DNA from 3 places in the Streptomyces sp. NPDC058375 genome. Region 3 is predicted to be linked to each of the others. Evidence: riboswitches for the same ligand, from Rfam matches in the RefSeq annotation. Region 3 holds a riboswitch; each other region holds the start of a gene.
What was found. A riboswitch is a leader RNA that binds a small molecule or an ion and turns the genes downstream of it on or off. The one in region 3 is predicted to bind cyclic di-AMP.
Positions count from the first base shown of each region.

Region 1 (4,207 bases), on a different contig from region 3:
CGCCCCGGTGACCGAGCCGGCGGTGGCGGCCCCGGCGAGCGCCAGGGTGGCGGCGGTGCGGGCAGCAGGGCCGGTGAGCGGGCGCTGCTTGGGTTTTCGGTGGGCTGACCTGCGGTGCGCTGCCACGGGGGCGGCATCCTTCCTGTCGGCTGCCCGCCGGGGGTGGCGGCGGGTCCGGGATGGACGCTAATCCCGGCGCGGAGAAAAGAGGCGCCATGACAGCTATTGCCCTGATGTGACGTTTCGCCGGTCACGGATGATCAAAGCGATCGAGGAAGGCTTGCCTCACTGAAAGGTAAAACCTTGGCCATGGCTAGGCTCCCGAGCCATGGACGTACTCATCAATGTTGTCGTCGCCCTGCACATCATCGGCATCGCCTCTCTGCTGGGCGGCTTCCTGACGCAGATGAAGGCCGTGGGGGAGGGCACCGCCCGCTTCGGTCCGGCCATGCTCCACGGGGCCCTGACCATGCTCGTCACCGGCATCGCCCTCGTCGGCCTCAACCAGGCCGACGACCAGACCGTGAACAACGTCAAGATCGGCATCAAGCTGGCGCTGCTGGTCGTGATCCTCGCCCTCGTCTACGTCAAGCGCGACGAGGAGAAGGTCGACAAGGGCGCCTTCATGGCGGTCGGCGGGCTGACGGTCGTCAACATCTTCATCGCCACCGTCTGGACCTGAGTCCGGACCTGAACCTTTCGGGGGCGGCCGGTCACCGGCCGCCCCCGCCCTGTGTCACGCCGGGCGCACGCTCCCGTAGATCGGCATGTAGTAGATCGACTCCTCGCGCACGTTCGCACCCGGCTTCGGGGCGTGGATCATCATCCCGTCGCCCTTGTAGATGCCGACGTGGCTGATGTCGTCGTAGAAGAAGACCAGGTCCCCGGGCTGGAGGTCGGACGTGGCGACCCGGGTGCCGACCTCGACCTGGTCCCAGGTCGTCCGGGGCAGGGTCACGCCCGCCTCGCGCCAGGCCGCCTGCGTCAGCCCCGAGCAGTCGTACGAGGATGGGCCCGACGCGCCCCACACGTACGGCTTCCCGATCTGGGCGCGGGCGAAGGCCAGCACCTTCTCCGCCTTGGCGGCGTAACTGCTGCCCGCGCCGGAGCCGGAGCCGGAGCCGGAGCCCGTGCCCGTACCGGCGCCCGATCCGGATCCCGAACCGCCGCCGGACTCCTTCGCGGTCTCCTCGCGGGCCTTCTCCTCGGCCTCGGCCTTCTCCTTCGCCTCGGCGGCCTGGCGGGCGGCCAGCTTCGCCGCCTTCTCCTTCGCCTCGGCCTCCTTCTTGCGCTCCAGCTCCGCCAGCCGCGCCTTCTCCTCGGCGGTCAGCCGGGACAGCAGGCCCCGGGCCTCGGTGAGCTTGGCCTGCACGTCCTTCTTGCTGGAGGCGAGCGTGGCCTGCGTCTCGGTGAGGGTCTCCAGGCTCTTCACCGCCTCCGCGCGCTTCTTCGCCGCCGACGCCTGCTGCGCACGGAACTCGCTCACGGCCTTCTGCTGCCGCTCCGTCGCCCGGTCCATCAGCCGGCTCTGGTCGAAGTACCCCTGCGGGTCCTCCGCCAGGAAGAACGTCGCCATGGGCGCGACGCCCCCGTCGCGGTACTGGGCCGCCGCGTAGGAGCCCAGTGCCCGGCGCGCCTCGTTGATCTTCTCCGTCCGCTTCGCCACGTCCGAGAGCAGCGTGTCGACCTTCTTCTGCTGGGAGGCGGAGGCGGACTTGGCCCGGTTGTACTCCTGGGTCGCGGTGCCCGCCTGCCGGTACAGGGCGTCGACCTTTTTCTGTACGTCCTCGATGGCGGGCTTCGGCTCCGCGGGCGCGGCCGTGGCGCTCTGCGTGGAGAGCAGCGTCACGGAGGCCAGCGCGGCCGTCGTCAGCCCGACGGCAGGGGTGGTGGTGCGCACCTTCGTGCGCGGCTTGCGATGCGATGCCAAGACCGGCATCTCCTTCCGTGGACCGCCTACCGGGTTAGCTGTCGGGTTCGGACGGAACGGAAGGCTGTCCTACGGTCCGGATGCGAGGGCACGGACCGATTCACCCCGGTTCTGCGTGTGGGTCCCCGGTTCCGAACGGCCAGGACGGCAGGACGGATTCGGCGGAGGTGTCCGTCAGGCGCGGTTCGCCTCAGGGAGGTACGGATCACCTGACCGAGCACGCTAGCCAACCCGGCCCACCGCTGGGAAGGACGATGAGCGATATGCCCGATACATTTTCGTGACCTTTCCGGATCGGGCCGCCCGCACCCCCTCCGACCGGGCACTCCTTCACGGAACGTGGACGTCCGCTCTCCGTGCGTACGGGTGAGAACCGCCCCTTCCGGCCTTCGGCCGAACGTTGTCAGTGCGGCCGCCTAGACTCGGGAGGCGATGAGCAGCCTCTTTGACGACAACTTCCTGACCGGCCTCCAGCCCGCGGAGGACGGCCCCCCGCCGCCCCCCGAGGGCCACGCGCCCGAAGCGGTGCCGGAGGGACTCTTCGAGGGCGTCTACGACGCGCCCCCGCCGCCCCGGGACGGGTACTACCGCGACGGTCACCCGCGCCCGGCGATCGACTCCGCCGCGCTGCTCGACGGGCTCAACACCGAGCAGCGCGCCGCCGTCGTGCACGCCGGATCCCCGCTGCTCATCGTTGCCGGGGCCGGCTCCGGCAAGACCCGGGTGCTCACCCACCGCATCGCCCACCTGCTGGCCGAGCGCGGTACGCACCCCGGGCAGATCCTCGCGATCACCTTCACCAACAAGGCCGCCGGTGAGATGAAGGAGCGCGTCGAGCAGCTCGTGGGCCCGCGTGCCAACGCCATGTGGGTCATGACCTTCCACAGCGCGTGCGTCCGCATCCTGCGCCGCGAGTCGAAGAAGCTCGGCTTCACCTCGTCGTTCTCGATCTACGACGCCGCCGACTCCAAGCGTCTGATGGCCCTGGTCTGCCGCGATCTGGACCTGGACCCCAAGCGCTATCCGCCGAAGTCCTTCACCGCCAAGGTCTCCAACCTCAAGAACGAGCTCATCGACGAGGAGACCTTCGCGGGGCAGGCAGCGGATGGTTTCGAGAAGACCCTCGCCCAGGCGTACGCGCTCTACCAGGCCCGCCTCCGCGAGGCCAACGCCCTGGACTTCGACGACATCATCATGACGACGGTCCACCTCCTCCAGGCCTTCCCGGACGTCGCCGAGCACTACCGCCGCCGCTTCCGCCACGTCCTCGTCGACGAGTACCAGGACACCAACCACGCCCAGTACACGCTGGTCCGTGAGCTGGTCGGCCCCGCCGGGGAGAACGACGCCCCCGCCGAGCTGTGCGTGGTCGGTGACGCGGACCAGTCGATCTACGCCTTCCGGGGCGCGACCATCCGCAACATCCTCCAGTTCGAGGAGGACTACCCGAGCGCGACGACGATCCTGCTGGAGCAGAACTACCGCTCCACGCAGACGATCCTCACCGCCGCCAACGCCGTCATCGAGCGCAACGAGAGCCGCCGCCCGAAGAACCTCTGGACCAACGCCGGCTCCGGCGCCCGCATCACCGGCTATGTCGCCGACACCGAGCACGACGAGGCGCAGTTCGTCGCCGACGAGATCGACCGGCTCACCGACGCGGGCGACGCCAAGGCGGGCGACGTCGCCGTCTTCTACCGCACCAACGCCCAGTCCCGTGTCTTCGAAGAGATCTTCATCCGCGTCGGCCTGCCCTACAAGGTCGTCGGCGGCGTGCGCTTCTACGAGCGCAAGGAGGTCCGGGACGTCCTGGCCTACCTCCGGGTCCTCGCCAATCCCGAGGACACCGTCCCGCTCCGCCGCATCCTCAACGTCCCCAAGCGCGGCATCGGCGACCGCGCCGAAGCCATGATCGACGCCCTGTCGATGCGCGAGAAGATCTCCTTCCCGCAGGCGCTGCGCCGCGTCGACGAGGCGTACGGCATGGCCGCCCGCTCGTCCAACGCCGTCAAGCGCTTCAACACGCTGATGGAGGAGCTGCGCACGATCGTCGAGTCCGGCGCCGGACCCGCCGTCGTGCTGGAAGCCGTCCTGGAGCGTACGGGTTATCTCGCCGAGCTCCAGGCATCCACCGACCCGCAGGACGAGACCCGGATCGAGAACCTCCAGGAACTCGCCGCCGTCGCCCTCGAATTCGAGCAGGAGCGCGGCGACGAGGAGGGCGCGGGCACGCTCGCGGAGTTCCTGGAGAAGGTCGCGCTCGTCGCGGACTCCGAC
Region 1 is NZ_JBHXJG010000102.1:19,864-24,070, forward strand. It holds gene ACFWM7_RS18360 (NlpC/P60 family protein) at 1-126, opposite strand, end outside; gene ACFWM7_RS18365 (hypothetical protein) at 329-682, shown strand; gene ACFWM7_RS18370 (NlpC/P60 family protein) at 737-1,930, opposite strand; cyclic di-AMP (ydaO/yuaA leader) riboswitch at 1,938-2,104, opposite strand; gene pcrA (DNA helicase PcrA) at 2,363-4,207, shown strand, end outside.
Region 1: linked by a shared signal. The riboswitch ahead of ACFWM7_RS18370 (NlpC/P60 family protein) and the one ahead of ACFWM7_RS17020 (M23 family metallopeptidase) in region 3 are both predicted to bind cyclic di-AMP.

Region 2 (4,207 bases), on a different contig from region 3:
GTACCGGGCGAGGCCCTCGCGCTCGGAGAAGTCGAGGGAGGCCCGCAGCCGTTCCGGACTGATGTTGGAGGCAGCGATATGGCGCACCTTGCCCTCCTTCACCAGCTGGTCGAGGGCGGTGATGATCTCCTCGACCGGGACGGTCTCGTCGTCGAAGTGCGTGTAGTAGAGGTCGATGTGGTCGGTGCCGAGGCGGCGCAGCGACTGCTCGGCCGCGCCCTTGACGGTGGCGGCGGAGAGCCCCTTGTAGTCGGGGTGGGCGCCGGCCTTGGTGGCGAGGACGATGTCGGACCGGTTGGAGCGGGAAGCGAGCCACTTGCCGATGACGGTCTCGGATTCGCCGCCGTGGTTGCCCTCGACCCAGGCGGAGTACGCGTCGGCGGTGTCGACGAAGTTGCCGCCGGCCGCGGCGTACGCGTCCAGGACGGCGAAGGACTGTTCCTCGTCCGCCGTCCAGCCGAAGACGTTGCCGCCGAGGGAGAGGGGGAAGACCTGGAGGTCGGAGCTGCCGAGCGTGCGCAGAGAAGTCATGTGGGTGTTCAACGGCGGTGGCGGAGCCACATATTCCGCCCCCTGGCCCCGCCGGTCGCCGGACAGACCGGCAGCCCTGACGTCGGGGGGTGTGCGTCAGGGCTGCCGGGGTTTCAGGGGGGTGCCGTCCTCGCGGGGGCGGCGGGTGTCAGACCGAGAGGCCCTTGCTGGTCAGCCAGGCCATCGGGTCCATCGCGGAGCCGCCCGCGGTGCGGACCTCCATGTGGAGGTGGACGCCGGTCACGTTGCCGGTGGCGCCCATGCGGCCGATGGTCTCGCCGGTGGTGACCTTCTGGCCGACCGAGACGTCGATCGAGGACTGGTGGGCGTACCAGATCTCCGTGCCGTCATCGAGCTGGAGAACCGTGCGGTAGCCGTAGGATCCGGACCAGCCGGCCGACGTGATCGTGCCGCTGTGCACGGCCTTGAGCGGCGAACCGGCCGCCCCGGCGAAGTCCAGGCCGGTGTGCTGGCCGGAGGACCACATCGCGCCGGACTGACCGTAGGTCGAGCTGATCGTGTAGGAGGAGGCGGGCAGCGAGAAGCTGGCGGCGAGCTTGGCGAGACGCTCCTCCTCCGCCTTCTTCTTCGCCGCTTCCTCCGCGGCCTTCTTCTTCGCGGCGGCTTCGGCCTCGGCCTCGTCCTGCTGCTTCTTGGCCTCCTCCGCCGCCTTCTCGGCCGCGGCCTTCTCGGCGGCGGCCCTGGCGTCGGCGTCGGCGCTGGCCTGCTGCTGCTCGGCCTGCTGGAGGATCCGGGTGCGCAGCGCCTCGCCGGCGTCGGTGCCCTGCTCGGCCTCGGCGCTGGTGAGCCCGGCGGTGGTGAGCGGCGCGGCCGCGGCGACCGGGACGGCCTCCGCGTCGTCGGACATGAAGGACCCGACGCCGGGGAGGGACTTGGCGTCGGGAAGGTTGTCCGCGATGGAATCGGGAAGAGAGATGGAGACCGGTGCCTTGTTCTGAGCGGTGGCCATGCCACCCGCTCCGACGGCCGCTATGACGCCGACCCCGAGGACGGTGGAGCTACGGGCCAGACCACGCTGCTTGGCTACGCGGTGCCTGCCGCGCACGGGACGGATGGACTCCTCGGTGGGATTCCACTCCCCCACTGACTGCTCCGCGCCACCGTAGATGTCGGTGCTGAAGGGTGACGGGGCCTCAGGGGCAGGCTTGTTGGACGCCACGTGGGCGCACTCCTTTCCTTCCTTCTCGCCTACCGGGTTAGCTGACGGGTTCGGAGCAGGAAGGTCTCCTACGGGCCCCTCCGCCTCTCACGAGACGCAGGCGTCCGATTCACCCCATGTAGGTGGTTCCCCGGTTCCCTTGCGGAATTCGGCGCTCGCGCGCGGCGCCGTCTCTGACGACGGCTGTGACGACCGCGCTGCGTTATCGAACGTTAATAGACGCACGGGCCCGATTCCAAGCTGTTCCTGTTGATCATTAACGAACAGGGAGGGGATGTACGGGGCACAAGTGGGTGGAATCGGGCGACTTGACTCGGGCTCAGCCGCACCCCTTTTTCTGACAGTGCGTCAAATGTTATGCGGAGCGACGCCTTTCAGTTACGCACCGTGTCACCGCCCCGGCCCACGATCTTCACCGTCGTCCGGCGCACGGGCTGCCCCTCCGCCGGCCGGCCGACCGCGATGAGCGCCATGTCGTCCGTGGTCCGCCCGCCGGTGTGCAGCCGTACGTCGTCGGTCAGCGCCGACAGCAGCTCCTCCGGCCCCGGGAAGATCCGGCCGCGCAGCCGGGCCGCCGGATCGTAGAAGACCCCGTTCGCGTCCCGGGCCTCGGACAGGCCGTCCGTGAAGGCGAGGAGCGTCGCCCCGGGAGGCATCGCCCACTCGTCGGCCCGGTCCGGCCACACCCCCAGGTCCATCCCCAGCGGCAGCGCGGGCACCGAGGGCGCCAGCACCTCCAGGGCGCCGTCCGCGTGGAGCAGGATCGGCTCGGGGTGGCCGCGGTTGACCAGGCGGACCGTGGCCGCCCCGGGCGGGATCTCGGCCAGTACGGCGGTGATGAACCCCTCCATGGCGTCCAGCCCGTACCGCCGCGTCCCTTCCCGGGCCAGCGCCCGCTCCAGCCGCTGGGCCACGCCCTCCAGCGAACGCTCCTGCTCGGCGGCCTCCCGGAACGCCCCGATGATCACCGCCACCGTTCCGACGGCGCCCAGCCCCTTGCCGCGGACGTCGCCGACCACGACCCGTACGCCGTACGGGGTGTCCGCGACGGCGTACAGGTCGCCGCCCACGAACTCGTCCGCCTGCGCCGCCTCGTACCGCGCGGCCACCTGCAGCCCGCCGATCCGCTCGGCCGGCGTCGGCAGCACGGCCCGCATGGCGGTCTCGGCGACGGCACGGGCCGAGGCGAGCTGGTCGTTGCCGCGCCGCACGACGCCGTTGATGACGAGGGCCAGCACCGAGCCCGTGAGCACGGTGATCATCTCGATGACCGGGACCACCTGGGTGGACGTCCCGTCGGAGATCCGCATCACGGTGACGGAGACGACCGCGGCGATCCCGGTGCGGACGGTCCGGGACAGCGAGAAGAACGGGGCGGCGATCAGCGGGGCCGCGACGAAGAGGGGGACGGCGGTGAAGTTGGGCGGGGCCAGCGAGTCGAAGAGCAGCCCGCCGATGATCAGCAGGGCGGGCAGCGTCCGGATGAACCGCCCGGTGCCCCGCCCGCCGGGTGTCAGCTCGCCCTCCCGGGAGCCGAACACCACACGGCCCACGGCGTCGACGTTCCCCACCGTGCCGCTGCGCCGTCTCTCGGCCATCCCCACCTGTGCACTCCTGCCCGGTCCACCCACGGCTGCGGACGGTACCGCGCCCCGTCCAGGCTTCCCGGAGCCGCGCCGAGCGGCGACCGGGCATCGGCCGAATAGGGGGACCTGCGGATGGCGGCCCGGCCGGCCGTGGTCAGTCGGAGAGCCGGTGCTGCGCGTAGACCGTCAGTGCGTCCCGTACGAAGGCGGCGGTGCCGTCCCCGTAGCGATCGTAGTTCCTTCCGAAGCGCGGGTCCGCGACATACATCTCCCCGAGCCCGATCACATACGAACGGCTGGGTTCCTTGGCCGAGGACAGCCACGCGCAGTGCCGCCGAGCGAGCTCCTGCGCCTCGGGCCCGTCGGCGGCTAGGCCGGCCTCCCTGGCCCGCCCCCAGTCGCGCGCGATGGCCTCGTGCTCCGCCTGGAACGCCCTCTTCTCCCCTTCCCCGAGCGAACGCCACCAGCGGTCGCCCTCCTCGTACGCGTCCCGGCCCCAGCGCTCGGTGACCTCCTGCTCGTGGGCGGTGTGGTCGAAGCCGTCGAACACCTCAGCGGCCATGAGTTCCATCCCCTCCTGGGTCTTGTGAAGGGTGGTCCGCACCGAGGCGATCTGCCGCCCGATGCGCTCCTGCTCCTGTTCGAGCAGGAGCAGATGCGCCCGCAACGCCACCGCCGTGTCCCGCTGCCCCTCCAGTACGTCCTTGATCGCGGGCAGTGAGAGCCCGAGCTCCCGCAGCAGCAGGATGCGCTGCAGCCGGACGAGGGCGTCCTGGTCGTAGTAGCGGTAGCCGTTGCTCCCGATCCGGCTCGGCGCGAGGAGACCGAGGTCCCCGTAGTGCCGGAGCGTGCGGCTCGTGGTGCCGGCCCGGCGGGCGATTTCCTGAATGGACCACTCCATGCCGGAAAC
Region 2 is NZ_JBHXJG010000082.1:23,046-27,252, forward strand. It holds gene ACFWM7_RS15985 (aldo/keto reductase) at 1-531, opposite strand, end outside; gene ACFWM7_RS15990 (M23 family metallopeptidase) at 680-1,711, opposite strand; cyclic di-AMP (ydaO/yuaA leader) riboswitch at 1,723-1,875, opposite strand; gene ACFWM7_RS15995 (PP2C family protein-serine/threonine phosphatase) at 2,086-3,309, opposite strand; gene ACFWM7_RS16000 (MerR family transcriptional regulator) at 3,452-4,198, opposite strand.
Region 2: linked by a shared signal. The riboswitch ahead of ACFWM7_RS15990 (M23 family metallopeptidase) and the one ahead of ACFWM7_RS17020 (M23 family metallopeptidase) in region 3 are both predicted to bind cyclic di-AMP.

Region 3 (4,207 bases):
AGGGCAGAACCATGGCTGAGCGCCGCGTAAACGTCGGTTGGGCCGAGGGCCTGCACGCCCGCCCCGCTTCCATCTTCGTCCGTGCCGCCACGGCCTCCGGCGTCCCCGTGACGATCGCCAAGGCCGACGGCAACCCGGTGAACGCCGCATCCATGCTCGCCGTGCTCGGCCTGGGCGCACACGGCGGCGAGGAGATCGTGCTCGCGTCCGACGCGGACGACGCCGAGGCCGCTCTGGACCGGCTGGCGAAGCTGGTCGCCGAGGGCCTGGAAGAGCTTCCGGAGACCGTCTGACCCCTCCGGCTCCGGTCCGTCCGGATACGACCCGCGAGAGCCGTGACCCCGTGAAGGGATCACGGCTCTTTCGTTCTCGGGAGAGAGCTGCACCTCGATAATCGGGCAGCGTAAATAACGCTCCGCAATTACTTCTCTTTGTATACGGCGCATTTGTTAATGCCGGACGCCCGCCGTGTTTACGCCGTGTTGCGAAGTTCTCACCGGGGGAACGGGTGTGGTGCGCCGCCCCGGGAGATCCGGGCGGCGGAGCCGGTGCGCGGCGGTGAAGCGTTCCGCGTGCTGGGCGGTCAGCGCCCTCGCCCGTTCCGCGTCGCCGCGCGCCACGGCGTCCACGATCGCGCCGCGCTCGGCCCAGGCGTCGGCCGGGCGGGCCTCCTGCTCGACCGCGTACATCCAGGCGATCTTGTGCCGGAGCTGGGTGAGCAACGCGATGAGCCCGGGGCTGCCGGAGGCCTGGGCGAGGGTCTCGTGGAACCAGCCGCCCAGCGAGCGCAGATCCTCGCCCTCGCCCCGGCGGGCCCGCTCCTGGCCCAGCCTGACCAGGCCGCGGAGCACCTTGAGATGGGCTTCCGTGCGGCGCTGGGCGGCGCGGGCCGCACCCAGTGGCTCCAGGAGCGTCCGCACCTCCAGGAGGTCGGCCGCCTCCTGCACGGTGGGCTCGGCCACACAGGCGCCGGCGTGTCTACGGGTGACCACGAAGCCCTCGGACTCCAGGGTGCGCAGCGCCTCGCGGACCGGGACGCGGGAGACCCCGTAGCGGCGGGCCAGCAACTCCTCGGTGAGGCGGCTGCCGCGCTCGTAGACACCGGAGACGATGTCGTCACGGATTGCCGTGCATACCGAATGCGCGGGAATGCGCATATCCGAACCTCCGCCTTGATCCCCGCGAAACGCGGCCGCCCGACGTCTGTTCCGTGACTCTATGACAATCCGTCGGAATTTCCGATGGGAGGTCGGAATCCGTGGATATCTTCACGCCGGAATTGCGAAGGCCCCGGCGGGTGCGGGGCCTTCGGACGGGGTCGTACGGGGTGGGTCAGACGTTGAGGCCGTGCGAGCGCAGGTAGCCGACGGGGTCCATGTCGGAGCCGTAGTCGGGGCTGGTGCGGGCCTCGAAGTGCAGGTGCGGGCCGGTGGAGTTGCCGGTGGAGCCGGAGAGCCCGATCTGCTGGCCGGAGGAGACGCTCTGGCCGACGGAGACGCCGATCGAGGAGAGGTGGCCGTACTGGGTGTACGTGCCGTCCGTCATCCGGAGCACGATGTTGTTGCCGTACGCGCCGCCCCAGCCGGCCTCGACGACCGTGCCGGCGCCGACCGCGACGACGGAACTGCCGGAGGCGGCCTGGAAGTCCACGCCGGAGTGGCTGCCGGAGGACCAGAGGGAGCCGCCGGTGTTGTAGCCGGTGGTGACGTGAGAGCCGGCCACCGGGAGGTGGAAGGCGTTCAGCCGGGCGCGCTCGGCGGCGCGGGCGGCACGGGCCTTCTCCTCGCGGACCTCCTTGGCGCGGGCCTCGGCCTTGCGCTCGGCCTCGGCCTCGGCCTTCGCCTTGGCCTTGGCGGCCTTCTCGCGGGCCTCGGCGGCGGCCTTGGCCTTCGCCTTCGCGACCGCCTCGGCCTGCTGCTTCTGGGCGTGGGCCTGGGCGTCGATCTGCTCGGCGAGGGTGGCGTCGAGGGAGATGGCCTGGGTGAGGCCGGTGTCGGCGACCTTGGCGGCCTCGGTGTCCGCGGCGAGGGCCGGGGAGGACAGCGAGCCGATGACTCCGGTGGTGGCCAGGGCCGCGATGCCGGCGACGTGGGCGCTCCGGCGCGTGAGGCGGCTCGGGGCACGGTGCTTCCCGGTGGCACGGGTGAACGCCATGGAGGGGCTGGTTCCTTTCCTTCCTTCTCGCCTACCGGGTTAGCTGACGGGTTCGGAGCAGGAAGGTCTCCTACGGATCCCCGCGCCGGTTCGCGGCACGGGCCTCCGATTCACCCCAGGGACTGCGTTGGGTCCCCGGCTCCCCAGGCTCGCGCCTGACGGGGACTCGGCGATGACTGCCCGGCGCCGCGGGTGCGGCATACGGGTGACGGACAGCCGAGCCGACGCTAGGCGGGACGACTTCCCCGCACCAAACGGACAAGGGGATTTGTCGCGCATCCCACAGGGCAGACAGGCAACCTCTGCCACGAAGGGGGTGAAGTTCACCAAACGGGCAAAAGCGCAGGACCCCGGCGAATTTTCTTTCGTCGGGGTCCTGTTCACGGCAGTGGGCCGCAACGGTGTGTCAGCCGGTGACGACGGACACCTCTCCGATGCCGAGGGCCTTCACCGGCTCCTCGATCTGCGCGGCGTCCCCCACGAGGACCGTGACCAGCCGGTCCACCGGGAAGGCGCTGACCACCGCGGCGGTCGCCTCGACGGTGCCGGTCTCGGCGAGCCGGGCGTAGAGGTGGGCCTGGTAGTCGTCGGGGAGGTGCTGCTCGACCTGGTCGGCCAGCGTGCTCGCGACGGAGGCGGCGGTCTCGAACTTCAGCGGGGCGACGCCCACCAGGTTCTGCACGGCCGTCTCGCGCTCGGCGTCGGTCAGCCCCTCGGCGGCCAGCGTCCGCAGGACCTTCCAGAGGTCGTCCAGGGCCGGTCCGGTGGACTCGGTGTCCACCGAGCCGCTGATCGCGAGCATCGCCGCGCCGCCCGAGTCGGGGCCGGAGGAGCGCAGCACCTGGGCGAAGGCGCGCACCCCGTAGGTGTAGCCCTTCTCCTCGCGCAGCACCCGGTCGAGACGGGAGGTGAGGGTGCCGCCCAGGCAGTACGTACCGAGCACCTGAGCGGGCCACACGCGCTCGTGGCGGTCGGCGCCGATCCGGCCGATCAGCAGCTGGGTCTGGACCGCGCCGGGGCGGTCCACGATGACCACGCGACCGGTGTCGTCCGCCGTGATGGGCGGCACCGGGCGGGCCTGGCCCGCGTTGCCCGACCAGTCTCCGAGGGTCTCCGCCAGCAGCGCGTCCAGGTCGATGCCGGTGAGGTCGCCGACGATCACGGCCGTCGCGGTGGACGGGCGGATGTGGGCGTCGAAGAAGGCGCGGACGGCGGCCTGGTCGATCCGCCGGACCGTCTCCTCGGTGCCCAGACGCGGGCGGGACATCCGGGCGGTGGCCGGGAACAGCTCCTTGGAGAGCTGCTTGGCGGCGCGCCGGGACGGGTTGGCGTGCTCGTGCGGGATCTCGTCGAGGCGGTTGCCCACCAGGCGCTCGATCTCGCTCTCGGTGAAGGCGGGGGCCCGGAGCGCCTCGGCGACCAGCCCGAGCGCCTTGGCCAGCCGGGAGGCGGGAACCTCCAGGGAGACCCGGACGCCGGGGTGGTCGGCGTGCGCGTCGAGCGTGGCGCCGCAGCGCTCCAGCTCGGCGGCGAACTCCTCGGCGCTGCGCTTGTCGGTGCCCTCGGAGAGCGCCCGCGACATGATCGTGGCCACGCCGTCCAGGCCCTCGGGCTCGGCCTCCAGCGGCGCGTCCAGGAAGATTTCCACGGCGACGACCTTCTGGCCGGGGCGGTGGCAGCGCAGCACGGTCAGCCCGTTGGGCAGGGCGCCGCGTTCGGGCGCCGGGAAGGCCCAGGGGCGGGCCGTGCCGGCGGTGGGCTGCGGGTGGAACTCCATGGCTACTCCAGTCACGGCGGCGTCGCTCACTTGTCCGCCCCCTCGGGCGCGTCAGTGGCCTCTTCGGCATCCTCGTCCGCCTCGTCGGCCGGCTCGATGGGCTCGTAGACCAGCACCGCCCGGTTGTCGGGGCGCAGGGCTGCCTCGGCCGCCGCGCGCACCTCCTCGGCGGTGACGTCCAGGACGCGGCCCACGGCGGTCAGGGCGAGCTGCGGGTCACCGAACAGGACGGCGTAACGGCACAGTTCGTCGGCGCGGCCGGCGACCGTGCCGAGC
Region 3 is NZ_JBHXJG010000091.1:5,705-9,911, forward strand. It holds gene ACFWM7_RS17010 (HPr family phosphocarrier protein) at 12-293, shown strand; gene ACFWM7_RS17015 (GntR family transcriptional regulator) at 450-1,157, opposite strand; gene ACFWM7_RS17020 (M23 family metallopeptidase) at 1,333-2,154, opposite strand; cyclic di-AMP (ydaO/yuaA leader) riboswitch at 2,169-2,336, opposite strand; gene ACFWM7_RS17025 (M16 family metallopeptidase) at 2,561-3,931, opposite strand; gene ACFWM7_RS17030 (M16 family metallopeptidase) at 3,958-4,207, opposite strand, start outside.